2 linked regions of the Solwaraspora sp. WMMD1047 genome follow. The protein of the gene in region 2 interacts with the protein of the main gene of each other region in a pairwise test. Links are inferred from orthologs where the notes say so. Each region holds a gene or a part of one and is shown on either strand. Other genes may lie near its edges. The genes, in order: rplA and thrS.

Evidence for each region.
Region 1: the proteins of thrS (region 2) and rplA interact in binary tests that used the Escherichia coli proteins (3 or more experiments, as listed by UniProt). The link is inferred for Solwaraspora sp. WMMD1047 from one-to-one orthologs.

Annotation. Positions count from the first base shown.
Region 1 is NZ_JARUBL010000001.1:780,042-789,355, reverse strand. Bases 681-3,498 are described here. They hold rplA (50S ribosomal protein L1), read right to left. Parts: upstream 2,539-3,498; coding sequence 1,822-2,538; downstream 681-1,821. Other genes in these bases: nusG (transcription termination/antitermination protein NusG), read right to left, coding at 3,201-3,498; rplK (50S ribosomal protein L11), read right to left, coding at 2,618-3,049; rplJ (50S ribosomal protein L10), read right to left, coding at 929-1,468; rplL (50S ribosomal protein L7/L12), read right to left, coding at 681-858. Also shown: more of rplL, read right to left, coding at 475-680; more of nusG, read right to left, coding at 3,499-3,926; preprotein translocase subunit SecE, read right to left, coding at 3,964-4,365; O7627_RS03665 (MaoC family dehydratase), read right to left, coding at 4,664-5,098; O7627_RS03660 (MaoC family dehydratase N-terminal domain-containing protein), read right to left, coding at 5,104-5,550; rpmG (50S ribosomal protein L33), read right to left, coding at 5,639-5,806; O7627_RS03640 (EAL domain-containing protein), read right to left, coding at 6,173-8,749; O7627_RS03635 (hypothetical protein), read right to left, coding at 8,772-8,981. UniProt on the Escherichia coli protein: One of the primary rRNA binding proteins, it binds very close to the 3'-end of the 23S rRNA. Forms part of the L1 stalk. It is often not seen in high-resolution crystal structures, but can be seen in cryo_EM and 3D reconstruction models.
Region 2 is NZ_JARUBL010000001.1:2,857,044-2,873,530, reverse strand. Bases 7,234-10,127 are described here. They hold thrS (threonine--tRNA ligase), read right to left. Parts: upstream 9,764-10,127; coding sequence 7,703-9,763; downstream 7,234-7,702. Other genes in these bases: O7627_RS13195 (class I SAM-dependent methyltransferase), read left to right, coding at 9,951-10,127; O7627_RS13205 (HIT domain-containing protein), read right to left, coding at 7,234-7,635. Also shown: pyridoxal 5'-phosphate synthase glutaminase subunit PdxT, read right to left, coding at 1-177; pyridoxal 5'-phosphate synthase lyase subunit PdxS, read right to left, coding at 254-1,177; O7627_RS13230 (hypothetical protein), read right to left, coding at 1,332-1,826; O7627_RS13225 (glycosyltransferase family 4 protein), read right to left, coding at 1,874-3,034; O7627_RS13220 (phosphatidylinositol mannoside acyltransferase), read right to left, coding at 3,049-3,996; pgsA (phosphatidylinositol phosphate synthase), read right to left, coding at 3,993-4,628; O7627_RS13210 (elongation factor G-like protein EF-G2), read left to right, coding at 4,881-7,049; more of O7627_RS13205, read right to left, coding at 7,069-7,233; more of O7627_RS13195, read left to right, coding at 10,128-11,093; O7627_RS13190 (response regulator transcription factor), read left to right, coding at 11,176-11,865; O7627_RS13185 (HAMP domain-containing sensor histidine kinase), read left to right, coding at 11,895-13,286; O7627_RS13180 (adenosine deaminase), read right to left, coding at 14,103-15,128; O7627_RS13175 (methyltransferase domain-containing protein), read right to left, coding at 15,125-16,000; O7627_RS13170 (aldo/keto reductase), read left to right, coding at 16,103-16,487. UniProt on the Escherichia coli protein: Catalyzes the attachment of threonine to tRNA(Thr) in a two-step reaction: L-threonine is first activated by ATP to form Thr-AMP and then transferred to the acceptor end of tRNA(Thr). The rate-limiting step is amino acid activation in the presence of tRNA.

The sequences.
Region 1 (9,314 bases), 2.1 Mb from region 2 along the record:
TCCAGGCAGGGCGCTGCAGAACGTGTCGCGGACCAGAGCCGCCGCGCGTAGAACCGCGCTCCCACGTCCTCGCACGCATCCCGCTGGGGCCACCTCGGCTCCGGCGGCGGGTGGTGCTGTTGCCGCCAATACCCAGGTGATGGCCGTCGCAAGCGCGGAAGGTCTTGCAGAACCCAGCGTGCCTGTACGTGCCGGGCCACGTCAAGACTTGACGGCCGGGTCAGCCAACGACTTGTCCGTTCGCGGGGCGTACTCGACGCGTCGCAGCGCGCTCCCGGCCGTCCGGACGGCCGGGCCAACCGCCTGGTCACCCCGAGTTAGCCCTGATCACGGCGTGTCGCGCCGGGACACGACGCGAGCGGGCGGGAATCCGGTTGTCGGATCCCCGCCCGCTCGGCGGAACTGTGCCGCAGCTCACTCCGGAACCCGGAGTCGGCCGCTTCACCGGGTCGCCGGCAAGACCGGCGACCGGCACTACTTCAGGGTGACCTTGGCGCCCTCGCCCTCGAGCTTGGCCTTGGCCTTCTCGGCGGTCTCCTTGTTGGCCTTCTCCAGGACGGCCTTCGGCGCGGCCTCGACCAGGTCCTTGGCCTCCTTGAGGCCCAGGCCGGTCAGCTCGCGGACGACCTTGATGACCTGGATCTTCTTGCCGCCGTCGGCGTCCAGGATGACGTCGAACTCGTCCTGCTCCGGCTCGGCCTCGGCCGGCGCGGCCGCGCCACCGGGCGCCGCCATCGCGACCGGCGCGGCGGCGGTGACGTCGAAGGTCTCCTCGAACTGCTTCACGAACTCCGACAGCTCGATCAGCGTCATCTCCTTGAACGCGTCGAGCAGCTCGTCGGTGCTGAGCTTCGCCATGGCTGGCGTCCTTCCTTCTTACTTACGTGGGTCTGGGGATGTATCGGGGATGTTCGGGGTGGGCCGGCCGTCAGGCCTGCCCCTCCTGCTCGCGCTTGTCCTGCAGAGCGGCCGCGAGGCGGGCGGTCTTCGACAGCGGCGCCTGGAACAGGGCCGCGGCCTTGCTCAGGCTCGCCTTCATCCCGCCGGCCAGCTTGGCCAGCAGAACCTCGCGCGACTCCAGGTCGGCCAACCGGCTGACCTCTTTGGCCGTGATCGCCTTGCCCTCGAAGACGCCGCCCTTGATGACGAGCTTCGGGTTGGCCTTAGCGAACTCGCGCAGACCCTTCGCCGCCTCGACGACGTCGCCGGAGACGAAGGTCAGCGCGGTAGGACCGGTGAACAGCTCGTCGAGGCCCTGGATGCCCGCGTCCGTCGCGGCGCGCTTGGCCAGCGTGTTCTTGGCCACCGCGTAGGTGGTCTCCTGGCCGAGTGAACGCCGCAGCTGGGTGAGCTGGGCGACCGTGAGGCCACGGTACTCGGTCAGCACGGTCGCTCCCGCGTTGCGGAAGTGCTCGGTGAGCTCGGCGACGGCCGTGGCCTTGTCGGCCCGAACCGGCTTGTCCGCCATGTCCCTCCTCTCTCATTGCTGCAGGCTGGCCACCGTCGAGGCCGGAGCCTTGCGGACGGGTGGTGAAGGAGCGCGACAACGAGAAAGCCCCGGCGCAGGGCGCACGGGGCGAGCACAGCTCAATGATCACGGCCCGGGGGCCGGTAGCACTGCCGGGTTTCGCTTACCGCCCTGCGCGGGCCGCCCCGTCGAAACGGAACCTTCGACCGTGCCGGAGCACGGTGACCAGCGGTCTCTGGGTGGAACTTCGACCAAGAGTACGCGACCGGCCAACCGACCGCCAACTCGCCCCGGAACGACCGGGGCGCCGCCACCTCGCGGTGACAGCGCCCCGATCGGACCGTTCAGGCAGTTCAGGAGTCCGCGGACTCCTCGGTGAAGTTCTTGATCACGTTCGGGTCGACCGGGACACCCGGACCCATGGTCGTGGTGAGGGTGACCTTCTTGAGGTACTTGCCCTTGGCCGCCGACGGCTTCGCCCGCAGCACCTCGTCCAGCACCGCCGCGTAGTTGTCGACCAGCTGCGACTCGGAGAAGGACGCCTTACCGATGATCAGGTGCAGGTTGGAGTGCTTGTCGACGCGGAAGGTGATCTTTCCGCCCTTGATGTCGGTGACGGCCTTTGTCACGTCCATCGTCACGGTGCCGGTCTTCGGGTTCGGCATCAGGCCGCGCGGGCCCAGGATCCGCGCGATCCGACCGATCTTCGCCATCTGGTCCGGGGTGGCGATGGCGGCGTCGAAGTCCAGCCAACCCTCCTGGATCCGGGCGACCAGCTCGTCGCTGCCCACCTCGTCGGCACCGGCGGCGACGGCCTCCTCGGCCATGGCGCCGGTCGCGAAGACGATCACCCGGGCCGTCTTGCCGGTCCCGTGGGGCAGGTTCACCGTGCCGCGCACCATCTGGTCCGCCTTACGCGGGTCGACGCCGAGGCGCATCGCGACCTCGACCGTGGCGTCGAACTTGACGGTGCTGGTGTCCTTGGCGAGCTTGACCGCCTCGGCCGGACCGTACAGCTTGTTCCGGTCGATAGCCTCGGAGGCCTTGCGGTAGCTCTTGCTGCGCTGCATGTCTGAGTTCTCCTGTGGTGTCTGGCGGGGCGCGCCGCGCCCCTCCCACGACGGCGGTCCGGCCGGACCGCCGCGGTTGTCATTCCTTGATCGTGATCCCCATCGACCGGGCGGTGCCGGCGATGATCTTCTCGGCCTGGTCCAGGTCGTTGGCGTTCAGGTCGGTCATCTTCTTCTCGGCGATCTCCCGCAACTGGGCGCGGGTCACCGAGCCGACCTTGTCCTGGTGCGGAACGCCGGAACCCTTCGGCACCCCGGCGGCCTTGATCAGCAGACGGGCGGCCGGCGGCGTCTTCAGCACGAAGGTGAAGGTCCGGTCCTCGTAGACGCTGATCTCGGCGGGAACGATGTCGCCCCGCTGCGACTCGGTCTGCGCGTTGTAGGACTTGCAGAACTCCATGATGTTGACGCCGTGCTGGCCCAGCGCCGGACCGACCGGCGGCGCCGGCGTGGCCTGGCCCGCCGGCAACTGGAGCGTGAAGGTCTTGACGAGCTTCTTCTTCGGAGGCATGTCTCTTCCTGGGGCTTGATCCGGTGAGGTGCGGCCGACCCGATGCGGCGCACCCGAGGTGACCCGCGGAGCGCGCACGGTCAAGCGCGACCCGCGGGGGTCGACGTTCTAGGCTAGCGCAGGGCCGGATCCGGCAATCGAGCGGGCGACGCTAGATCTTGGCAACCTGGTTGAAGTTGAGCTCGACCGGCGTCTCCCGGCCGAAGATCGACACCAGTACCTTGAGCTTCTGCTGGTCGGCGTTGATCTCACTGATCGTCGCCGGCAGCGACGCGAACGCGCCGTCGGTCACGGTGACCGAATCGCCGACCTCGAAGTCCAGGACCTTGACCTCGGGCTTCGCCTTCTTCTGCTCGGTCTCCACCGCCGGGGCCAGCCACTTCAGCACCTCGTCGAGGGAGAGCGGCGCCGGCCGGTCGGCCCGGTCGGTGGCGCCGACGAAGCCGGTCACCCCGGGGGTGTTCCGGACGCAGGAGTACGACTCGGGCGTCAGCTCCATCCGGACCAGGATGTAGCCCGGGAAGACCTTGTTCTGGACCTGCAGGCGCTTGCCGTTCTTGACCTCGACCTCTTCCCGGGTCGGCACCTCGACCTGGTAGATGAACTCTTCCATGTCGAGGCTGGTGATCCGGGTCTCGAGGTTGGTCTTGACCTTGTTCTCGTAGCCGGCGTAGGAGTGCACCACGTACCAGTCGCCCGGCGCGTAGCGCAGCTTCTGCCGCAGCTCCGCGACCGGGTCGAAGTTCTCGTCGGGCGCCGAACCGTTGGTGGCCTCGAACTCCGGCTCGCTGGCGGCCTCGACCGACTCGTCACCCGCCGCCGTCGCGACCGCGGACTGCTCGTCCGCGGTACCGGCGGTCTCGTCGTACTCAGGCACGCTCGCTCACTTCCGTCACTATCAGCTGATCACGTCGTCAGCTCGGATTGCCGAAGACCCACAGCATGGCCCGCGCGAACCCGTAGTCGAGCAGGACGACGATCGACGTCATCACGGCGATGAACACGACCACGACCGTGGTGTAGGTCAACAGCTCCTTGCGGGTCGGCCAGATGACCTTACGCAGTTCCGCCACTACCTCGCGGAAGAACCGTCCGACGCGCCCGAATATTCCGACCCGCCCGGTTTCCGACTTCGACTTCGGCTGGCTCTCGGTGGACTCCGCCTTCTTGCGGGTGGCGGTGCCGCCCCGGGAGAGCTCCCGGTCGTCGTCCTCGACGACGTCGTCGTCCGCCGGGTCGTCGAGGCGGTCGTCGACAGCCTCGTCGTCCAGGCGGTCGTTCGCGTCGTCCTCACCGCGCCGATTCTTGTCGGCCACTTCGACCTCCGTCGCCAATTGGTTCGCACGTCGGTGGACGCACGCTCGCTGGTCACGCCGGCCGAATCCGACCCCCCTTGGAACGGTCAGGCCTCAGGCGCAGGGGTGACAGGACTTGAACCTGCAGCCTGCGGTTTTGGAGACCGCTGCTCTGCCAATTGAGCTACACCCCTAGGTAGGACAGCCGAACCCACTCCGGCACGCAGGCCAAAGCAGGGCCACTTGCCCCACGGCGGACCAGTGTACGGGTACCGGCCCGAGTTTCCCAACCGGACCGCCCCGGTACGCCGGCCACGGCTCAGCCCGGTGTCGGCCGCGCCGTCCGGATCGTCGCCCGAGCCTGGGACAGCACCCGCTCGCCGGCACAGGTCGCAGTCAGATCGAGCTGCGTCGAACCGTCGTCGGCCACCGCCCGCACCTTGGCGCGTACCTCGATCTCGGTTCCGGTGTCGTCGTCGGGTACCACCACCGGCCGGGCGAACCGGACCCCGTACTCGATCACCGCGTCCGGCGAGCCGGCCCACCCGGTGACCGCCCGACCGACGAGCGCCATCGTCAGCATGCCGTGCGCGATGACGCCCGGCAGCCCGACCTTCGTCGCGATCCGGTCGCTCCAGTGGATCGGGTTGAAGTCACCCGAGGCGCCCGCGTAGCGGACCAGGTCCGCCCGGGTCACCCGGAACGTCTGGACCGGCAGCTCCTGTCCGACCGTCAGCGTGCTCTGGGTCTCCAACCGGATCAGCCCTCCCCCCTGATGACCAGCCTCGACCAGACGCTCACCACCGGCTCACCGGCCACGGTCGCCACGTCGGTCCGGAAGGTCACGAAGTCGTGCCCGCCCCTGGAGATGATCTCCTCGATGCTGCTGGCGCAGGTCAACTCGTCCCCGGCCACCACCGGCCGGGTGTACGCGAACCGCTGGTCACCGTGCACCAGCCGCTCGGCGTCGGCGCCCAACGCCGGATCCTCGATGATCTGCTGGATCGCGGGAATTGTCAGCACCACCGGGAAGGTGACCGGCGCCACCACGTCCGGATGCCCCATCGAGCGGGCTGCGGCCGGATCGTTGTGCGCCGGATCGCCGGCCCCGATCGCCGCGGCGAACTCACGGATCTTTTCCCGGCCCACGAGGTACGGCGGCGTCGGGGCGAAACTGCGCCCGACGAAGGAGGAGTCCATCGGCATGCCGAGAAACTACACGCCCGCCACCCGGCCCGGAACCGACGGCCGGTCGGGACGGTGCACCCGTCCCGACCGGCCGTGGTCCGCAAGCTCAGCGGGTCTCGCGGTGCAGGGTGTGCTTGCCGTCCCGGGGGCAGAACTTCTTCAGCTCGATGCGGTCCGGGTCGTTACGGCGGTTCTTACGCGTGATGTAGTTGCGCTCCTTGCACTCCACACACGCCAAGGTGATCTTCGGACGGACATCGGTCGCCTTAGCCACGGCGGAGTGCCTTCCTCGATAACGGATCAACTACGACGTACCAGCGTAGACGCCCGGAGGGCGGACACGCAAAGTGGGCGCCTGCCGGCGCCCATCCGATCGGGTCCCCGGGACCGACCCGGCGACCGGAAGTAGCGGTGGCCGGACTTGAACCGGCGACACAGCGATTATGAGCCGCTTGCTCTGCCATCTGAGCTACACCGCCGTGGGCGGGTCACAAGAACCCTCTGAGCCCCCTTACGGAATCGAACCGTAGACCTTCTCCTTACCATGGAGACGCTCTGCCGACTGAGCTAAGGGGGCGCACGCGATCTTTCCTGCGGACGCGCAGGGGTAAGAGTACACGGGCGCGCGCGCGAGGTGAAATCAGATCCCCGCCGGCCGCCTGACCCCGCTGGGCCAGTTCTCGGCGCCCGTCGCCGGGACCGCCCGCAGCCGGCGTACGTCCGGCGCCAACGGCGTCTCGGACTCCGCCTGGGCACCGAACCAGGCCTCCAGCCGCTCGTACGGCAGCGGCCGGCTGAACAGGAACCCCTGGCCGATCTCGCAGCCGATGTCCTGCAGCAGCTCCAGGGTCAGCTCGCTCTCCACCCCCTCGGCCACCACCGCGAGGCCGAACTGCTGGGAGAGGGTCACCACCGCGTTCACGATGGCCAGGTCCACCGGGTCGGTCGCCATCCCCTGGACGAACGACTGATCGACCTTCACCTCGTTGACCGGCAGCCGCCGCAGGTGGGACAGGGACGAGTAGCCGGTGCCGAAGTCGTCCACGGAGAGGCGTACGCCGATGTCCCGCAGCCGGCGCAGGATCGGCACCGGCCGGTCCGTGCCGTCCAGGACGCCGGCCTCCTTGATCTCGAAGGTGACCAGCTCGGGCGCCACGCCGTACTCGGTGAGCAGCTCCTGGACCCGGGCGGGGAAGTGCGGGTCGGTGAGCGTACGCGAGGAGAGATTGACCGCGACGGCGAGCGGGTGCTCGGCGTCGGTCCAGTCCCGGCTGCGCCGCAGCCCCTCCCGCAGCACCGCCTCGGTGAGTCGGCTGAGCTGGCCGGTGTGCTCGGCGACCGCGACGAAGTCCTCTGGCGCGACCGCGCCGTGGGCGGGGTGTTCCCAGCGGGCCAGGCACTCGACGCCGACCAGCCGTCGTTCGCCGAGGGTGACCTTGGGCTGGAAGTAGACCTCCAGCTCGCCGTTGTCGAGCGCGTTGCGCAGGTCACCGGCGAGCCCCAACCGGTGCATTGACCGGGATTCCAGCGCCGGGTTGAACAGTTGGATGCCGTCCGGGGTGGACTTCGCCGCGGTGGCCGCCAGGTCGACCCGCTGCAGCAACGTCGCCGGGTCGCTGCCGTGGTCGGGATGCACCACCACGCCGACGACCGTGTCGACGTCCAGGACCAGGGAGTCGAAGACCATCTGGTCGCGGATCTGCTCGCGCAGCTGCGCGGCCAACTCCAGGGCCGCGTCCGCGCTCTCCACCCGCAGGGTGACCGCGAACTCGTCGCCGCCGAGCCGGCCGACAAGGGCGGCGGCCGGGGCCGAGTCGCGCAGCCGGGTCGCCACCTCGGTCAGCACCTTGTCGCCGGCGGCGTGCCCGAGCGACTCGTTCACCTGCCGGAGCGCGTCCACATCGAACAGCAGTACGGCGATCACCTCGCCAGGGGCGCGGACCCGGACCGCCTCCTCCAGCGCCGCGGTGATCCGGCGCCGGTTCGGCAGGTTGGTGAGGCCGTCGTGGTGGGCGTCGTGGCGCAGCCGGTCGACCAACCGGGAGTTCTCCAGGGCCACCGCGACGTGCGCCGCGATCGTCTCGAAGATCTGCACGTCGCTCGGGAGGAAGTGGCTGCTGTCGCTCAGCCGGTTGACCACCTCCAGGGAGCCGATGACGGCCTGCCCGGAGCGGAGCGGAACGGCGATCACATCCTTGGCGGAGCCGGCCCGCAACGCGACCCGCAGGCTCTCCTCGCCACCGAGGCGGTTACCTGCGGCGATGGTCCGTCGTTGGCCGACGGCCCGTTCCCGGACCAGCGACGGGGTACGGGCGAAGTCCAACAGGCCGGGATCGTCGACCCGGGCGGTGAGCAGCACCTCGGGGTGCCGGCCCTGGGCGGGCAGCCAGAGGGTGGCGTACTCGGCCTGCATGAGCGCCCGGACCCGGCCCAGCATGGCATCGGCGATGGCGCCGTCCTGACTCTCGGACATCGCCCGGGTCAGGTCGTACATGCCGGCCAGTGACCGGTGTTGCCGGAAGAACTGGGCATAGGAGCGGTAGACGAAGAGCAGCCCACCCACGAGCGCCCCGATCAGCACCACGGACCACCAGGTGGTGACGAGCGCGATCAACACGATCAGGCCCACCGACACGTTGACCGCGGCAGTGATCAAGTTGGGGGCGGCGGTGCGGATCATCTCCCTGCCGGCCTGCCAGCCATGCACGAGGGTGATCACCCCGGCCACCGCGGCGAGGGTGGCGAGGGTGATCGTGCTCACCGCAGCGAAAAGGATGCCCCAGGTGCCGGGTCCCACCCCCTCCATCGGTGGGAGCCCCAGCAGCAGCATGCAGGCCAACGAGGTCGCCGCGCCGGTCTTGGCGACGTTGAACCAGAACTTCGCCGGGCTGAGCTTGCGACGGACCTGGGTGATCAGCGAGGCGAGCGTGTAGACCACCACCACCATCAGGGGCGGAAGGTAGAACAGCGCCAGGACCAGCGGAATCTCGGTGATGGTGACGCCGAACGACTGGCGGCGGATCACGAAGTGAAGCATCGACCCTTCGGTCACGACCATGACCAACAGGAGGATGGCAGCGATCAGCCACTCGCCGACGGGTTCGTCGATGAGGATGCTCAGTGCCGTCGACCAGATGACCGTCACCAGCGCCAACGGCGCAGTGATGAACCAGGCGAGGTCGGCAGATCTGCGCGGCGAGCGTTGCCGCCTGGCCATACCGCTCCCTCGGGTCGCGTGCCTAGACGGAAGCGCCGTCCACCGTGCCGGCGATCTCGTCGAGCTGCCCCGGCACGGTCAGCCCGTCCACGGATCCGCCGAAGATGTCGGCCGTCCATTCGAAGGTCAGGGGGGTGAAGAGTAGGGGCTCGTCGGCGATGACGGCTCCCGCGGCCAGCGCGGTGAGCGCCACGACCGAGCCAAGCAGCCGGCCCAGCCGTCGTGCAGACATCGTTGGCTCCTGTCGGGAGGATGACGAAGAGAGGTGGAGGTTCCATGATGGTGCCACAGTCTTGGGAACGAGCAAAGCGTTACCTCCCCGCCTGGGCCATCGTTCAGGTCAAGTCCAACCGTTCGGCAGGAACAGGTCCGCCGGCCGGTGGCTAAGTGATCCCCACAGACCATCGATTTCATTCGCAAATCGTCGATTGGACGGGCGCCGCAAGTGACGTCACGCTGCTAAACACTGCTATCCCCAGTTGTCCGAAAATGCGCTACATATAACCTTCTTCTTCTCATTTCGGACGTAGCCGGGCACTGCCCGGCGACGGGATGGCCTGCGCAG
Region 2 (16,487 bases):
CCGGCTCATGGTGGTCGACTCGCCACCCGGCACCACCAGCGCGTCGACCTCGTCGACCTCACCGGGGCGGCGCACGACACGCGCGTCCGCGCCCGCGTCACCCAACGCCCGCAGGTGCTCCCGCACATCCCCCTGCAGCCCCAGCACCCCCACCACCGGCCGCCCGCTCACACCCACCCCCCGCTCTTCGACATGATCCGGAAGGATCCGGGTCGCCGCTGCGACCCGGATCCTTCGTGATCACGCGACCGGCTCACCAGCCGCGCTCGGCGAGGCGGTGCGGGGCGGGGACCTCGTCGACGTTGATGCCGACCATCGCCTCGCCGAGGCCCCGGGAGACCTTGGCCAGCACGTCGGGGTCGTCGTGGAAGGTGGTGGCCTTGACGATGGCGGCGGCCCGCTGGGCGGGGTTGCCGGACTTGAAGATCCCGGAGCCGACGAAGACGCCCTCGGCGCCGAGCTGCATCATCATCGCCGCGTCGGCCGGGGTGGCGATGCCGCCGGCGGTGAAGAGCACCACCGGCAGCTTGCCGGTCTCGGCCACCTCGCGGACCAACTCGTACGGCGCCTGCAGCTCCTTGGCCGCCACGTACAGCTCGTCGGCGGGCAGCGAGCTGAGCCGGCGCAGCTCGGCGCGGATCTTGCGCATGTGGGTGGTGGCGTTGGAGACGTCCCCGGTGCCGGCCTCGCCCTTGGACCTGATCATCGCCGCGCCCTCGTTGATCCGCCGCAGCGCCTCGCCGAGGTTCGTGGCGCCGCAGACGAACGGCACCGTGAACGCCCACTTGTCGATGTGGTTGGCGTAGTCGGCGGGGGTCAGCACCTCCGACTCGTCGACGTAGTCGACGCCGAGCGACTGCAGCACCTGCGCCTCGACGAAGTGGCCGATCCGGGCCTTGGCCATCACCGGGATGGAGACCGCGTTGATGATGCTGTCGATCATGTCCGGGTCGCTCATCCGGGAGACGCCGCCCTGCGCCCGGATGTCGGCGGGCACCCGCTCCAGGGCCATCACCGCGACCGCGCCGGCGTCCTCGGCGATCTTGGCCTGCTCGGCGGTGACCACGTCCATGATCACGCCGCCCTTGAGCATCTCCGCCATGCCGCGCTTGACCCGGGCACTGCCGACGACGGGGGTGCCGGTGGTGGATTCGGAACTCACGGTGGACTCGGACACGGTGACGTCGCTCCTCGCAGGCGGAATCCGATGCTGGGGAACCCGACCCGGCGGCCGGACCCGGGCCCGATGCTACGCCGCCGACCGGCGGCGACCGACAGCCAATCGACCAACCGGTGGCCTGCACTGTGGCCGGGCTCACCTGCCGAGCGGGTCAGGCGATGGTCAGGTCCGGCTGGGCGGCGAGGGTGGGGTCGTCGACGTCGAAGTAGTGCGGCCGGTCGTGCTTGCGGGCCATCCGCAGCAGCCGGACCAGCGGGCGGCGGCGGGCGGAGAGCGCGTCGCGGACCAGGTCGGTGTGCAGCTGACGGGCCAGCGCCAACCGGCGGCTGGCGGCGACCACCGAGGCGGCGGCCGGGTCGTCCGGGTCCAGCCGGGCGGCCCGCAACTGGCGGGTGAGGTCGTTCTCGGCCGCCTCCCGCTCGTCCGGCCCGGCGTCCAGCGCGATCCGGGCCGCCGCGTACAGCTCCGTGGCGTACCGCTCCTCGGCGAGCACCGCGGCGGCGGCGGCGCGGCGCAGCAGGTGGGCCTCCAGCGCCCGGGCGGCCGCCGCGACCCGGGTGTGCAGCCGCTCGACCCGGGCGGCCGTCCAGGTCAGGTAGACCGCCACCAGCCCGACCGCCAGCGCGGCGCCCACCACCCACCACATGCCCGGCATCGTAGTGCTGCCTCAATCCCCGTCGGTCCGGTACGTCATCAGCTCGGTGCGGTCCACTCCACGTCCATCACCCGGCCGTCGGTCGCCTCGATCGCCGTCGCGTACACCTCAAGCACCCGGCGGGCCACCGTCGGCCAGTCGAACGCGGCCACCACCTGGCTGGCGCAGGCGGACAGCTCGGCCCGGGCGGCCGGATCGTCGAGCAGGTCGCTGACCGCGGCGGCCAGGGCGGCCGGATCGCCGGTCGGGAAGAGCCGCCCGGCCCGCCCGCCGTCCAGCACCCGACGGAACGCGTCCAGGTCGCTGGCGACCACGGTGGTGCCGGCCGCCATCGCCTCGGTGAGGATCATGCCGAACGACTCGCCGCCGATGTTCGGTGCCACGTACAGGTCGACGCTGCGCAGCATCCGGGCCTTCTCCTCCTCCGAAACCCGGCCCAGAAAGGTGATCCGGTCACGCAGCTCGACCGGCACGCCCTCGTGCAGGTCGGTCAGGTCACCCGGGCCGGCGACCAGCAGCCGCAGGCCGGGCCGGCTGCGGGCCAGGTCGACGAAGGCGTCCCGCAGCACCGGGAAGCCCTTACGCGCCTCGGTGAACCGGCCGAGGAAGCCCAGCGTGCCCCCGGTGCCGACGCCGCTCGGGCCGGGCCAGCCGGGCAGCGGCTCGGCCCCGGCGAACTTGCCGACCGCCACCCCGTTGGGGATCTCGACCGCGCCGCCGTCGAGGTGTTCGACCTGCAGCTTGCGGGCCAGCGCGCTGACCGCGATCCGGGCGGTGATCCGCTCCAGCACCAGCTGCAGCATGCCCTGGGCGGCGGCCAGCGCCTTCGACCTGGTCATGGCGGTGTGGAAGGTGGCCACCACCGGCCCGCGCGCGGAGAGCACGGCCAGCAGCGAGACGCTCAGCACGAACGGTTCGTGCACGTGCAGCACGTCGAAGTCGCCGCGGGCCAGCCAGCGCCGCACCCGGGCGGTGGAGAGCGGCCCGAAGGTGATCCGGGCCACCGAACCGTTGTAGGGGAACGGCACCGACCGGCCGGCCGGCACCACGTAGGGCGGCAGTTCGGAATCCTCGTCGGCGGGTGCCAGCACGCTCACCTCGTGGCCGAGACCGAGCAGCGCCTCGGCGAGGTCCATCACGTGGTTCTGCACCCCGCCCGGCACGTCGAAGGAGTACGGGCACACGATGCCGATCCGCACAGCGCCCCTCCCCCTCAGGCCGGCTCGGACGGCGCCACCGGGGCCGGCGTCGGCGGCTGCGACGGGGCCCGTGTCGGCGACGCCGGCTCGACCCACATCCGTTGCAACATGTGCCAGTCTTCCGGATGCCGGGCGATCCCGACGGCCAACTGGTCGGCGATCTGCTGGGTGATCGCCCGAACCCGCTGGTCAAGGGGGGCGCTGTCGGGATCCGGCACGGTCAGCGGGCCGGTCAGCGCCGCTCGCGCCATGTCCGGTTCGTACCACATTGAGGTGACGTAGAGCGGCGCCCCGGTCCGGATCGCCAGCAGGGCCGGACCGGCCGGCATCCGGGTGGGGGCGCCGAAGAAGGTCACCGGCACGCCCCGTGCGGAGAGGTCCCGGTCGGCCAGCAGCGGCACCAGGTGGCCGCGAGTCAACCGGTCCGCGAGCACGTCCACCGGCGGCTGCTGCCCGCCGGTGAGCGGGATGATCTCCATCCCGAGCCGCTCCCGGAAGGCGACGAACCGCTCGTAGACCCCCTCCGGCCGCAGCCGCTCGGCCACCGTGGTGATCGGCCAGCCCTTCGCCGCCACCCAGGCCCCGGCGGCGTCCCAGTTGCCGGCGTGCGGCAGCGCGACCACCACACCCCGGCCGGCGGCCATGTCGGCGGCGAGCAGATCCTCCCCGTCCAGCCGGAAGGTCGCCAGTCGCTGCTCGCGGCTCAGCACCGGCAGTCGGAACATCTCCATCCAGTACCGGGCGTACGAGCGCAGGCCGGCCCGCACCAGCGCGTCGAACTCGGCCGGCGGCAGGTCGGGGCCGACCACCCGGCGCAGGTTCTCGGCGAGTCGGGCCGTACCCCGGCCGCCCTTGCGGTGGGCGTGGTCGGCGCCGGCGCGGAAGGCCGCCGCCGCGACCGGTCGGGGCAGCGCCCGGATCAGCCGCCAACCGGCCAGGTAGCCGAGTTCGACCGGGGTCACCGGCCGACCCCGCTGGGTTCGGCCCGGTTGGCCTGCCGGTGGACGTGCGCGATCCGCTGGCCGACGGTGAACAGCGAGACGGCCGCCAGCAGCCAGAGCGCGGCGACCAGTCCCCAGGAGAGCAGCCCCAGGCCGGTCAGCAGGCCACCGACGCCGACGATCAGCAGCCGTTCGGTGCGCTCGGCGATGCCCACGTTGCAGGTCATCCCGAGGCCCTCGGCCCGGGCCTTGACGTAGGAGACCAGCCCGCCGAGCAGCAGGCAGGCCAACGCCGCCGCCACCCCCCACCGGTCGCCCTCGGTGGCCAGCCAGTACGCGACCGCGGCGAACACCGCACCGTCGGCGACCCGATCCATGCTGGAGTCGAGGAACGCGCCGAATTTGGTGGAGCCGCCGCTCATCCGCGCCATCGTGCCGTCGAGCAGGTCGGTGAGGGCGAAGACGGTGACGATCAGCGCGCCGGCCACCAGGTGGCCGCGGGCGCCGAAGCCGAGGGCGCCGACGAGCACCCCGACCGTGCCGGCGACCGTCACCGCATTGGGGGTGACCCCGATCCGCAGCAGGCTCCGGGCGATGGGCTCGACGACGCGGGTCAGGCCCGCCCGTACCGACACTTGGAAGATCTTCGCCATGGCGGTCCCACGATAACGGTCGCCGTACGCGGGTGGTACGACCGGCCGGGCCTAGTTGCCGGTGCGGGGTTGTGTCCGGTCCCGCGCGGGTGTGAGATCGAAGCAGGGAGGGTGACACAATTCACCCGCAAGCCCGTCACCGTCCCGGTGCACAGCACACCACCCGAGGATATCGCCGCGGACACGTCCGGGCCGCTCCCCCGCTCGCGCGGCGGTCGCCACCAACCACCGGTTCGCAGGGAGGTGCGCCCGATGGCGCAGAAGACTCAGGAGAAGGGGGTCACCGGCGCCGCGCCGGTGGTGGATGCCCCCGGCAGGGTACGCAACGTGGTGCTTGTCGGCCATTCCGGCGCCGGCAAGACCACGCTGGTGGAGGCGCTGCTAGCGGCGACCGGCACGATCGGCCGGCCCGGCGCGGTCACCGACGGCAACACGGTCTGCGACCACGACCCGGCCGCCGTCCGGCAGCAGCGGTCGGTGAGCCTGTCGTGCGCCCCGTTGCTGCACGACGGGGTGAAGGTGAACCTGCTGGACAGCCCCGGGTACGCCGACTTCGTCGGTGAGCTGCGGGCCGGGCTGCGGGCCGCCGACGCGGCGCTGTTCGTGGTCTCGGCCGGCGACGGCATGGACGCGGCCACCGCCACCCTGTGGGAGGAGTGCGCGAGCGTCGGGATGCCCCGGGCGGTGGCGGTCACCCGGCTGGACCACCCGCGCGCCGACTTCGACGAGACGGTGGCGCTGTGCCAGCGGGTCTTCGGCGACAACGTGCTCCCGCTGTACCTGCCGATGCTGGGCGACGACGGGGTCTCGGTGGCCGGCCTGATGGGTCTGATCACCCAGCGGGTCTTCGACTACTCGGCCGGCCCGGTCCCGCAGGTGCGCGAGCCCGACCCGGAGCACCTGCCGGCCATCGCGGAGGCCCGCAACGAGCTGATCGAGGGGATCATCGCCGAGAGCGAGGACGAGACCCTGATGGACCGCTACCTGGGCGGCGAGTCGATCGAGGTGTCGGTGCTCATCGAGGACCTGGAGAAGGCGGTCGCCAAGGGTCACTTCTATCCGGTGGTGCCGGTCTGCGCGGCGACCGGGGTGGGGCTGGACACGCTGCTCGAGGTGCTGACCGCCGGCTTCCCGTCGCCGCTGGAGCACGACCTGCCGCCGGTCACCGGGGTGGACGGCTCGCCGCGCCCGCCGCTGCACTGCGACCCGGCCGGGCCGCTGGTGGCCGAGGTGGTCAAGACCACCATCGACCGGCACGTGGGGCGGGTGTCGCTGGTGCGGGTCTTCTCCGGCACGCTGCGCCCGGAGCAGACGGTGCACGTCTCCGGGCACGGGCTGACCGAGCGGGGGCACCCGGACCACGACGCCGACGAGCGGGTGGCGCACATCTACTCGCCGCTGGGGGCGGCCCTGCGCGAGGTGCCGTACTGCGTGGCCGGCGACGTCTGCGCGCTCACCAAGTCCGGCAGCGCGGAGACCGGTGACACCATCTCGGCCAGGGAGCAGCCGCTGCTGATCGCGCCGTGGGAGATGCCCGAGCCGCTGCTGCCGGTGGCGATCGTGGCCAGGACCCGCTCCGACGAGGACGCGCTGGCGAAGAACCTGGCCCGGCTGGTGGCCGGCGACCCGACGATGCGGCTGGAGCGCAACCCGGAGACCCATCAGCTGGTGCTCTGGTGCATGGGTGAGGCGCACGCCGACGTGGTGCTCGACCGGCTGCGGTCCGGCGGGGTCGAGCTGGACACCGAGCCGGTGCGGGTGGCGCTGCGGGAGACCTTCGCGGTCGGCTCGAAGGGCCACGGCCGGCATGTGAAGCAGTCCGGCGGGCACGGTCAGTACGCCGTCTGCGACATCGAGGTGGAGCCGCTGCCGCGCGGGGCCGGCTTCGAGTTCACCGACCGGGTGGTCGGCGGCGCGGTGCCGCACAACTACATCCCGTCGGTGGAGAAGGGGGTACGGGCCCAGCTCGACCGGGGCATCGTGGCCGGCTACCCGATGGTGGACGTACGGGTGACCCTGGTCGACGGCAAGGCGCACAGCGTGGACTCCTCGGACGCGGCGTTCCAGACCGCGGGCGCGCTGGCCCTGCGGGACGCGGCCGAGAAGGGCCAGGTCACCCTCTTGGAGCCGGTCGACGAGGTGACGATCCGGGTGCCGGACAGCTGCGTCGGCGCGGTGCTGAGCGACCTGTCCGGCCGGCGCGGCCGGGTGCTGGGCACCGAGCCGGACACCAGCACCACCGAGCGGAGCCTGGTCCGGGCCGAGGTGCCCGCCACCGAGCTGGTCCGGTACGCGGTGGAGCTGCGCTCGATGACGTCGGGGGCGGGCACCTTCCGCCGGTCGTTCGTGCGGCACGACCCGATGCCGGCGCACCTGGCCGACCAGGTCCGCAAGGACCACGCGGCGGGCGCCGGGCACTGACCCGCGCGGGCCGACCCGCTCAGCCGGCGGGTGCCGGGGGTGGGTCGGCCCAGGCGCGGGCGAGCAGGTCCCGGGTGTCGACGAGCAGCTGCGGCAGGATCTTCGTCCGGCCGATCACCGGCATGAAGTTGGCGTCGCCACCCCACCGGGGCACCACGTGCTGGTGCAGGTGGGCGGCGATGCCGGCACCGGCCACCCCGCCCTGGTTCATGCCCAGGTTGAAGCCGTGCGCGTTGCTGACCCGGCGGATCACCCGCATCGCCGTCTGGGTGGCGGTGGCCAGCTCGACGGTCTCGGCCGGGTCCAGGTCGGTGTAGTCGGCGACGTGCCGGTACGGGCAGACCAGCAGGTGGCCGGGGTTGTACGGGTAGAGGTTGAGCACCACGAAGACCCGTTCGCCCCGGGCCACCACAAGGCTGTCGTCGCCCTGCCGCCCGGGGGCCAGGCAGAACGGGCAGCCGGTGGGCTGCTCGTACCCCTCGGCGGGGCGGTCCTCACCGGCGATGTAGGTCATCCGGTGCGGGGTCCAGAGCCGGTCCAGGCCGTCCGGCACCCCGATCTGCGCGTGCTGCGCCGCCCCTGTCACGGGTTCGATCCTACGAGCAGCGCGCCGGTTGCCGGCTCCGCGCTGCCGCCCGGATTCCGCCGGCGGATCAGGCCGGCGCCCCGTCGACCGCGCTGGGGCCGGTGTTGGTCCGCGAGCGGACCACCTCGACCACGTGCGCCACCGCCTCGGCCAGCGGCACGCCGTTGCGTTGGGAGCCGTCCCGGTAGCGGAAGGAGACCGCGCCCGCCTCCACGTCGGCGTCCCCGGCGATCGCCATGAACGGGATCTTCTGCTGCTGGGCGGTGCGGATCTTCTTCTGCATCCGGTCGTCGGAGCCGTCCACCTCGGCCCGGATCCCCTCGGCCCGCAGCATCGCCACGAACGAGGCGAGGTATTCGGCGTGCTCGTCGCGGATCGGGATGCCGACCACCTGGACCGGCGCGAGCCAGGCCGGGAAGGCGCCCGCGTAGTGCTCGGTGAGCACCCCGAAGAACCGCTCGATCGAGCCGAAGAGCGCCCGGTGGATCATCATCGGCCGCTGCCGGGTGCCGTCGGCGGCCTGGTACTCCAGGCCGAACCGGCGGGGCTGGTTGAAGTCGAGCTGGATGGTCGACATCTGCCAGGTCCGGCCGATCGCGTCCCGGGCCTGCACGGAGATCTTCGGCCCGTAGAAGGCGGCGCCGCCCGGGTCGGGCACCAGCTCCAGGCCGGAGTCCTCGGCGGCCTGCCGGAGCGTCTCGGTGGCCTCGGCCCACTCGGCCTCCTCGCCGATGAACTTGTCCGAGTCGTCGCGGGTCGACAGCTCCAGGTAGAAGTCGTCCAGCCCGTAGTCGCGCAGCAGGTCGAGCACGAAGGTGAGCAGCGAGCGCAGCTCGGCGGGCATCTGCTCGCGGGTGCAGTAGATGTGCGAGTCGTCCATGGTCAGCCCGCGTACCCGGGTGAGGCCGTGCACGACGCCGGACTTCTCGTACCGGTAGACGGTGCCGAACTCGAACAGCCGCAGCGGCAGCTCCCGGTACGACCGGCCGCGGGCCCGGAAGATCAGGTTGTGCATCGGGCAGTTCATCGCCTTGAGGTAGTACTCCGCCCCCTCCATCTGCATGGGCGGGAACATCGTCTCGGCGTAGTACGGCAGGTGCCCGGAGGTCTCGAAGAGCTGCGCCTTGGTGATGTGCGGGCTGTTGACGAACTCGTACCCGGCCTCCTCGTGCCGGCGCCGCGAGTAGTTCTCCATTTCGCGGCGGATGATCCCGCCCTTGGGGTGGAAGATCGCCAGCCCGGAGCCGATCTCGTCGGGGAAGCTGAACAGGTCCAGCTCCGCGCCGAGCTTGCGGTGGTCGCGCCGGGCGGCCTCCTCCAACACCTTCAGGTACGCCTTGAGCGCGTCCCGGGTCGGCCAGGCGGTGCCGTACACCCGCTGCAGCTGCGGGTTGCGCTCGTTGCCCCGCCAGTAGGCGGCGGCCGAGCGCATCAGCTTGAACGCCCCGATCAGCCGGGTGGTCGGCAGGTGCGGGCCGCGGCACAGGTCCGACCAGCAGACCTTCTCCGAGCCGGCGTCGAGGTTGTCGTAGATGGTCAGCTCGCCGCCGCCGACCTCCAGCTCCTCGCTGGGGTCGAAGCCGGCGCCGGCCGTGCCGACCTCGGTCGCCTCCGCCGGCTGCTCGGTGCCGCCGACGCTCTTGACGTCGATCAGCTCCAGCTTGAACGGCTCGTCGGCCAGTTCGGCGCGGGCCTGTTCCGGGCTGTCGAAGCGCCGCCGCCGGAACCGCTGGCCGGACTTGATGATCTCCTGCATCCGCTTCTCCAGCCGGGTCAGGTCCTCGGGCTGGAACGGGCGGGGCATGTCGAAGTCGTAGTAGAAGCCGTTCTCGATCGGCGGGCCGATGCCGAGCTTCGCCTCCGGGAAGGTGTCCTGGACGGCCTGGGCGAGCACGTGCGCCGTGGAGTGCCGCAGCACGGTCAGCCCGTCGGGCGAGTCCAGGGAGACCGCCTCGACCCGGGTGTCCACCGCCGGCACCCAGTCCAGGTCGCGCAGCCGGCCGGGTTGACCGGCGCCGGCGCCCTCGCGGACCACCACGATCGCCTTCGGCCCGTGGGCGGGCAGGCCGGCCGCGGCCACCGCCTCGCCGGCCGTCGTCCCGGCGGGTACGACGACGGTGTCGTCCACCGCGGCGGGGCGGCCGGTCGGGGGCTGCGGTGCGGACACGGTGACTCCTTCGATCGGGTGTGCCTCGGCGGCCGGCCCGCGTCCCGAGCGGACGAACGGGCGAAAACCGAGTCGGTGGCGCCTGCGATGTTATCGGTCCTGGTTTCTACTGCTGCCGCCGACGCGTCCCCGGCGTTACATTGACGCCGTGGGAGCCTCTGACATGATGGGTACCCTGCAGCGCAGGTACGAGACGTTTTTCGCATCGCGACCCGCGGTGCCGTTCGCGGTCGCCGGCCCGGACGGGTCGGCGCACCTGCTCGGCGGAGCCGAGCCACTCTTCACCATCAAGGTCACCGACCCGCGCGGCGCCAAGGCGCTGGCCGGCCTGGACCAGTTCGGGGTGGCGGTCGCCTATCTGCAGGGCTGGCTGGACGTGGAGGGCGACCTGGCCGCCGCGCTGCGGATCCGGGCGTTCTTCACCGACCGGCATCCGATCGCCTGGCTGGGCCGGTTCGTGCCGGCCCTGCTGCGTGGCCGGCAGGAGGACGACCGGCGGGCCATCTCGCACCACTACGACGAGGACTCGGAGTTCTTCCTGACCTTCCTCGACAGCCGGCACCGCTGCTACACCGAGGGGGTGTTCGCCTCCGACGACGAGCCGTTGGAGGACGCGATGACCCGCAAGATGGATCTGGCGCTGGCCGCGATCGGGGTCGGCCCGGGTGACCACGTGTTGGAGGTGGGCGGCGGCTGGGGGGCGTTCGCCGAGCACGCCGCCCGGCGCGGCATCCGGGTGACCACCACCACCCTGTCCCGGGAGTCGGAACGGTTCCTCACCGAGCTGTTCGAGCGGGAGCGGCTGCCGGTGCGGGTGGTCCGGCAGCACATCTACGGCTTCCGGCCGGACCACCGGTTCGACGCGATCGTGAACATGGGCGTCACCGAGCACCTGCCCGACTACCGGACCACCCTGCGCAAGTACGCCGAGTTGCTGCGCCCCGGCGGTCGGGTGTACCTGGACGCGCTCGCGATGCGGCGCAAGCACCTCTCCTCGACGTTCATGAAGCGCTACGTCTACCCGGGGGCGTCGGCGCCGCTGCTGCTGCACCAGTACCTGCGGCAGGTGGCCCGCTCGCCGTTCGAGCTGCTCAGCGTCGACGACGACCGGCACAACTACTACCTGACCTGCCGGGAGTGGGCCTGCCGGCTGGACGCCGCCCGGGACGAGATCGTCCGCCGCTGGGGCGAGCCGCTGTACCGGCGGTTCCGGCTCTTCCTGTGGGGTTCGGCGGCCGGCTTCGACACCGGCCTGGTGCAGGCCTACCGCTGGGTGCTGCGGCTGCCCTGACCTGACCGGCTGACCCACTCCGGCGCCCCGCCGCCCGGACGGCCACCGGCAGCCGACTTGCCACGCGCAGTACGGTCACTACGTGGCCACGGTCCTCCTGGTCGAAGATGACCATGTCGTACGCGGCGCGATGCTGCGCTCGCTCGCCGACCGCGGGCACGCGGTGCACGCGGTCGGCACGGCTCTCGACGCCCTGCGTCGGGTCGCCGCGGAAACCCCCGACCTGGTGGTGCTCGACCTGGGGCTGCCGGACCTGGACGGCTCGGACGCGCTGCGGATGCTGCGCGGCATCACCGACGTCCCGATCATCATCGCCACCGCCCGCGACGACGAGCAGGCGATCGTCCGGCTGCTGCGGGCCGGTGCCGACGACTACATGGTCAAGCCGTTCACCGGCGCGCACCTGGACGCCCGGATCACCACCGTGCTGCGTCGGGTCGGCCGGGCGAGCCGTACGGTGGCACCGGCGGTGCACGAGGTCGGCGGCCTGCGGGTGGACGTCGGCGAGCGCAGCGCGCACCTGGACGGCGTCCCGCTGGCGCTGACCCGCAAGGAGTTCGACCTGCTCGCCTACCTGGCGGCACGGCCCGGCAGGGTAGTCTCCCGCCGGGAGCTGTTGGAGGAGGTATGGCGTCAGCCATCGGTCGGCGAGGATCAGACCATCGACGTGCATCTGTACTGGCTGCGCCGCAAAATGGGCGAGTCCGCGGCGAAGCCCCGCTACCTGCGCACCGTGCGGGGGGTCGGGTTCCGGTTGGTGGCACCGGACTGAGGCCCGCGCTGGCCTATCTCGGGGCCGGCATGACCTCGATCGTGGCGCTGGTCTTCCTGATCCCGCTCGGCCTCGCGCTGCAGCAGGAGACCCGGGAGGCGGCGCTCGCCGACGCCGCCCGGCGCAGCGGCGTGATCGCCGGCGCCCTGGCGGTCAGCACCGATCCGGAGGTGCTCAGACGCGCCATCGCCGAAACCGGTGACCCGCCCGAGCAGCGGCCGGTCCTGCACGGCCTGGAAACCGGCGGTACGCCGCTGGCCGCCGCCGAGGAGGTGGCCAGGGTGGGCGCCACCGGTGAGCCGGCCGTGGTCGACGTGCCGGGCGGGGTGGCCCGGCTGGAGCCGGTGTCCGCCGGCGACCGGATCGTGGTGGTGGAGGTCTTCGTCCCGGAGTCGGCGCTGACCGCCGGTACCGGCGGCACCTGGCTCATGCTGATCACCATCGCGGTCGGGTTGGTGGTCGCCTCGGTGATCGTGGTGGACCGGCTGGCCGCCAAGGCCGTCGCCTCCGCCCGCGGCCTGGTCAAGGCCGCCCTCGCCGTCGGCGACGGTGACCTGGGGATGCGGATCCAGCCGAGCGGGCCGCGGGAGCTGGCCGAGGCCGGCTACGCCTTCAACCGGATGGCCGACCGGCTGGTGACCTCCCGCACCGACGAGCGGGAGCTGGTCGCGGACCTGTCGCACCGGTTGCGTACGCCGCTGACCGTGCTCCGGCTGGACGCCGACGCGCTCGACTCCGACGACACGAGCGTGGGTTCGTTCAGCGCGGCCGAGCTGGACCGGCGGCGCACGATCCGCCGGATCCGGCAGGCGATCGTCACCCTGGAGGGTGAGATCGACGTCCTGATCAACACCACCCGCAAGACGGTGGCGCACGAGGCCGGTCCCGGGATGTGCGATGTCAGCGAGGTGGTCCGGGACCGGATGGTGTTCTGGGCGGCGCTGGCCGGGGACCAGAACCGCGCCTACCGGGTCACCGGGGCGCAGTTGCGGATCCCGGTGCCGGTGGCCCGGGCCGAGTTCGCCGCCGCGCTGGACGCGGTGCTCGGCAACGTCTTCCGCTACACGCCGCAGGGCACCGATTTCGAGGTGGCCGTCTCCCGCCGCGACGGCTACGTGGCGGTCCGGGTCGACGACGCCGGCCCCGGCATCGCCGACCCGGAACGGGCGCTGCGGCGCGGTGCCAGCGACCGGGGTTCGACCGGACTGGGGCTGGACATCGCCCGGCGGGTGGCCCAGCAGGCAAACGGTTCGGTGAGCATCGACCGGGCCCGGCTGGGTGGGGCCAGTGTGGTGATGCTGCTCGCCGACCCGGAGGCCGCACCCCGGCAGGTGAGCCGGTTCGGGCTGGTCGGCCGGCTGGCCCGGGAGCGCGAGCCGGGTGGCCGCCGCTGGCCCCGGCAGCGCCCCGACCGGGACTGACTTCCGCGCCCGTCGAGCGGCTCGGCGGACGGCCGTCGAGCGGCTCGTCCGGTGGCCGTCCGGCGGCTCGTCCGGTGGCCCGAAAGGGCTTCGGCAGGGCTCCGATGGGAGCGCGCCCAATTATCCGACCTTCCCGACCAAAGTCCGCTCTGACCTGCGGAAACTCCAATACGGCCGGCGCCGTGAAGTTGATCAGTCCACTGTCGACCGCAGGGGAGGCTCAAATCCGTCTTAGGTCTGGGTTAACGCCGCACCACTGGCGCGGGTCGAATGGCAACATCAATGGCGATCCCATCCTGTTCCGCCGGGCCAACACCCACAGTCGCACCCAACCCCGGCCCGGCGGAGCCGTGCGCGCGGCGGGAGAAGGTCCCCCACACCTGATCCCGCCGCGCGCGCCACCCCTGCGAGGAAAGCGTGATCTCACGAAAGGACGGTCAGCTGAAACCGCAGCCGCCTTCGTCCCCCCACCGGGGGGAGGACGGTGCTGCCCAGGGATCGTCAGACGGCACCACCAGCGACGGAACGCTCGCGCCCGCTGTCGGCAGCGGTGCGGCAGCGCGATCGTCGCCCACGAACGCTGGCCCGGCGCGGCCGCCCGCAGCACCCCGCGCCGGGCCAGCTTCCACCCCGCACCCGGATGCCGTCCCGGCGGCGGAGACGGCTGCCTCCTCCCGGCGCCTGGTGCGCTGGGTCGCCGTGATCGTGGCGGCCATCATCGTCACCCTGGCCTGCTGGCAGGACCCCAGCTACGCCCAGGGCGGATGCCCGCCAGCGGCGACAGCGACCTGACGGCGGCGGCCCGCCGCCTGACGGTCAGCGCCCGAAGCTCGCGAGGTGGTCGTCGATCTCGGCGATGATCCGCCGCTTGCCCGGCTCGTCCAGGAAGGACGCGGTCACCGCGTCCCGGGCCAGCCCCGCCACCTCCGCCGGCCCGTACGACAGCAGCCGCGCGGCGACCGCGTACTCGTTCTCCAGTGTGGTGCCGAACATCGGCGGGTCGTCGGAGTTGATCGTCACCAGCACCCCGGCGGCCACCAGTTCGGGCAGCGGATGCGCCTCGATCGCCGGCACGCTGCGGGTCCGGACGTTCGAGGTCGGGCTGATCTCCAACGGGATCCGCCGCTCGGCCAGGTACGACAGCAGCTCGGGATCGCGCACGGCGCTGATGCCGTGACCGATGCGTTCCGCGCCCAGCTCGCGCAGCGCGTCCCAGATGGTCTGCGGGCCGGTGCTCTCGCCCGCGTGCGGCACCGACCGCAGCCCGGCCGCCCTGGCCTGGTCGAAGAAGGGCTTGAACTGCGACCGGGGTACGCCGATCTCGGGGCCGCCGAGCCCGAAGCTGACCAGCCCGTCGGGCCGCTGTCCCAACGCGATCCGCAGGGTTTCCTCGGCGGCCGGCAGGCCGGCCTCGCCGGGGATGTCGAAGCACCAGCGCAGCGCGATGCCGAACTCCGCCTCGGCGCCCTTTCGGGCGTCCTCGATCGCCTCGCAGAACGCCGGCGCCGGGATACCGCGCCGCACGTGCGAGTACGGCGTGATCGTCAGTTCGGCGTAGCGGACCTGCTGGCGGGCCAGTTCCCGGGCCACCTCGAAGGTGAGCAGCCGGACGTCCTCGGGGTCGCGGATCAGGTCCACGACGCTGAGGTAGATCTCGATGAAGTGGGCGAAGTCGCGGAACGCGAAGTACTCGGCGAGCAGGTCCGGATCCGCCGGCACCGGGCTGTGCCCCTGGTGGCGGGCGGCCAGTTCGGCCACGATCCGGGGCAGCGCGGAGCCGACGTGGTGCACGTGCAGCTCGACCTTTGGCAGTCCGGCGATGAACGTGGACAGATCGGTCACGACGCGTTCCTTCCGGTGGGGCTGGTCCGGGCGACGAGGAAGATCCGGCGGAACGGGAAGAGCACCGCCCCGTGCCGCACCGGGTACGCCTCGGCGAGCCGGTCGGCCAGCGCGGTCCGGAAGGCGGCCCACCCGCCGCCCGCCGACTCTCCCCCGCCGTCAGCGGCCGGCGCCGGGCTGGCCGACGCCGGGCTGGCCGACGCCGGGCTGGTCGGCTCGTCGGCGGCCAGTGCGGCGCGGATCGGCCGCAGCGCGGTTCCGGTCAGCCAGGTGAGGACGGGATGCTCGGCGGTGTCGGCGGAGAGCTGGTGCACGTAGGTAGTCTCCCAGGCGTCGACCGCGCAGCCCGCGCCGGTCAGCAGGGTGGCGTATCCGACGGCGTCGTCGACCGAGGTTCCGCGGACCAGGGGCGCCAGCCGCTCCCGCCACCGCGGGTCGTCGGCCACCTCCCGCAGGGCGCGGTGGGACGGGGCGTCGAAGTTCCCCGGCACCTGCATCGCGAGCCAGCCACCGGCCGGCAGTCGCTCCACCCAGCCGGTGAGCAGCCGCTGGTGGCCGGGCACCCACTGCAGCACCGCGTTGCAGACCAGCACGTCGTCGTCGGGGCCCGGGGTGAAGTCCCGCACGTCGGCGACGGCGAAGCGGGCGGTCGAGCCGGTCCGCCCGGCGGCCCGGATCATCTCCGGCGCGGAGTCCAGGCCGGTGACCCGGGCCGCCGGCCACCGGGCGGCCAGGACGGCGGTGAGGTTGCCGGGACCGCAGCCGAGGTCGACCACGGCCCGGGGTCGCTCGGCGGGCACCCGGGCGAGCAGATCGTGGAACGGCCGGGACCGCTCGTCGGCGTACCGCAGATAGGTTTCCGGGTCCCACATGATCCCCTCCCCGGTGGCCGGGCGACAAAACCGTACGTACGTCTTGTTGGATGTTATGGCCTCCGAGGTGGGCGCACAACCTCGGCGACTAGGCTCGCCAGCGTGGAAAAACGCGACTTCTCCCGAATCGGGCGCCAGGTGGGCGTCATCGGTCTCGGCGCCTGGCAGCTCGGCGCCGACTGGGGTCAGGTGGACGACGCCGACGCCCTGGCGACCCTCGCCGCGGCCGTGGATGCCGGCGTCACCTTCATCGACACCGCCGACGTCTACGGCGACGGACGCAGCGAACAGCTCATCGGCCGGTTCCTGCGTGAGCGACCCGACGCCGGGCTGACCGTGGCCACCAAGATGGGTCGCCGGGTGGCGCAGGAGCCGGCGGCCTACACGCTGGAGAACTTCCGCTCCTGGAACGACCGGTCCCGCGCCAACCTCGGGGTCGACACCCTCGACCTGGTGCAGCTGCACTGCCCACCGACGCCGGTGTTCC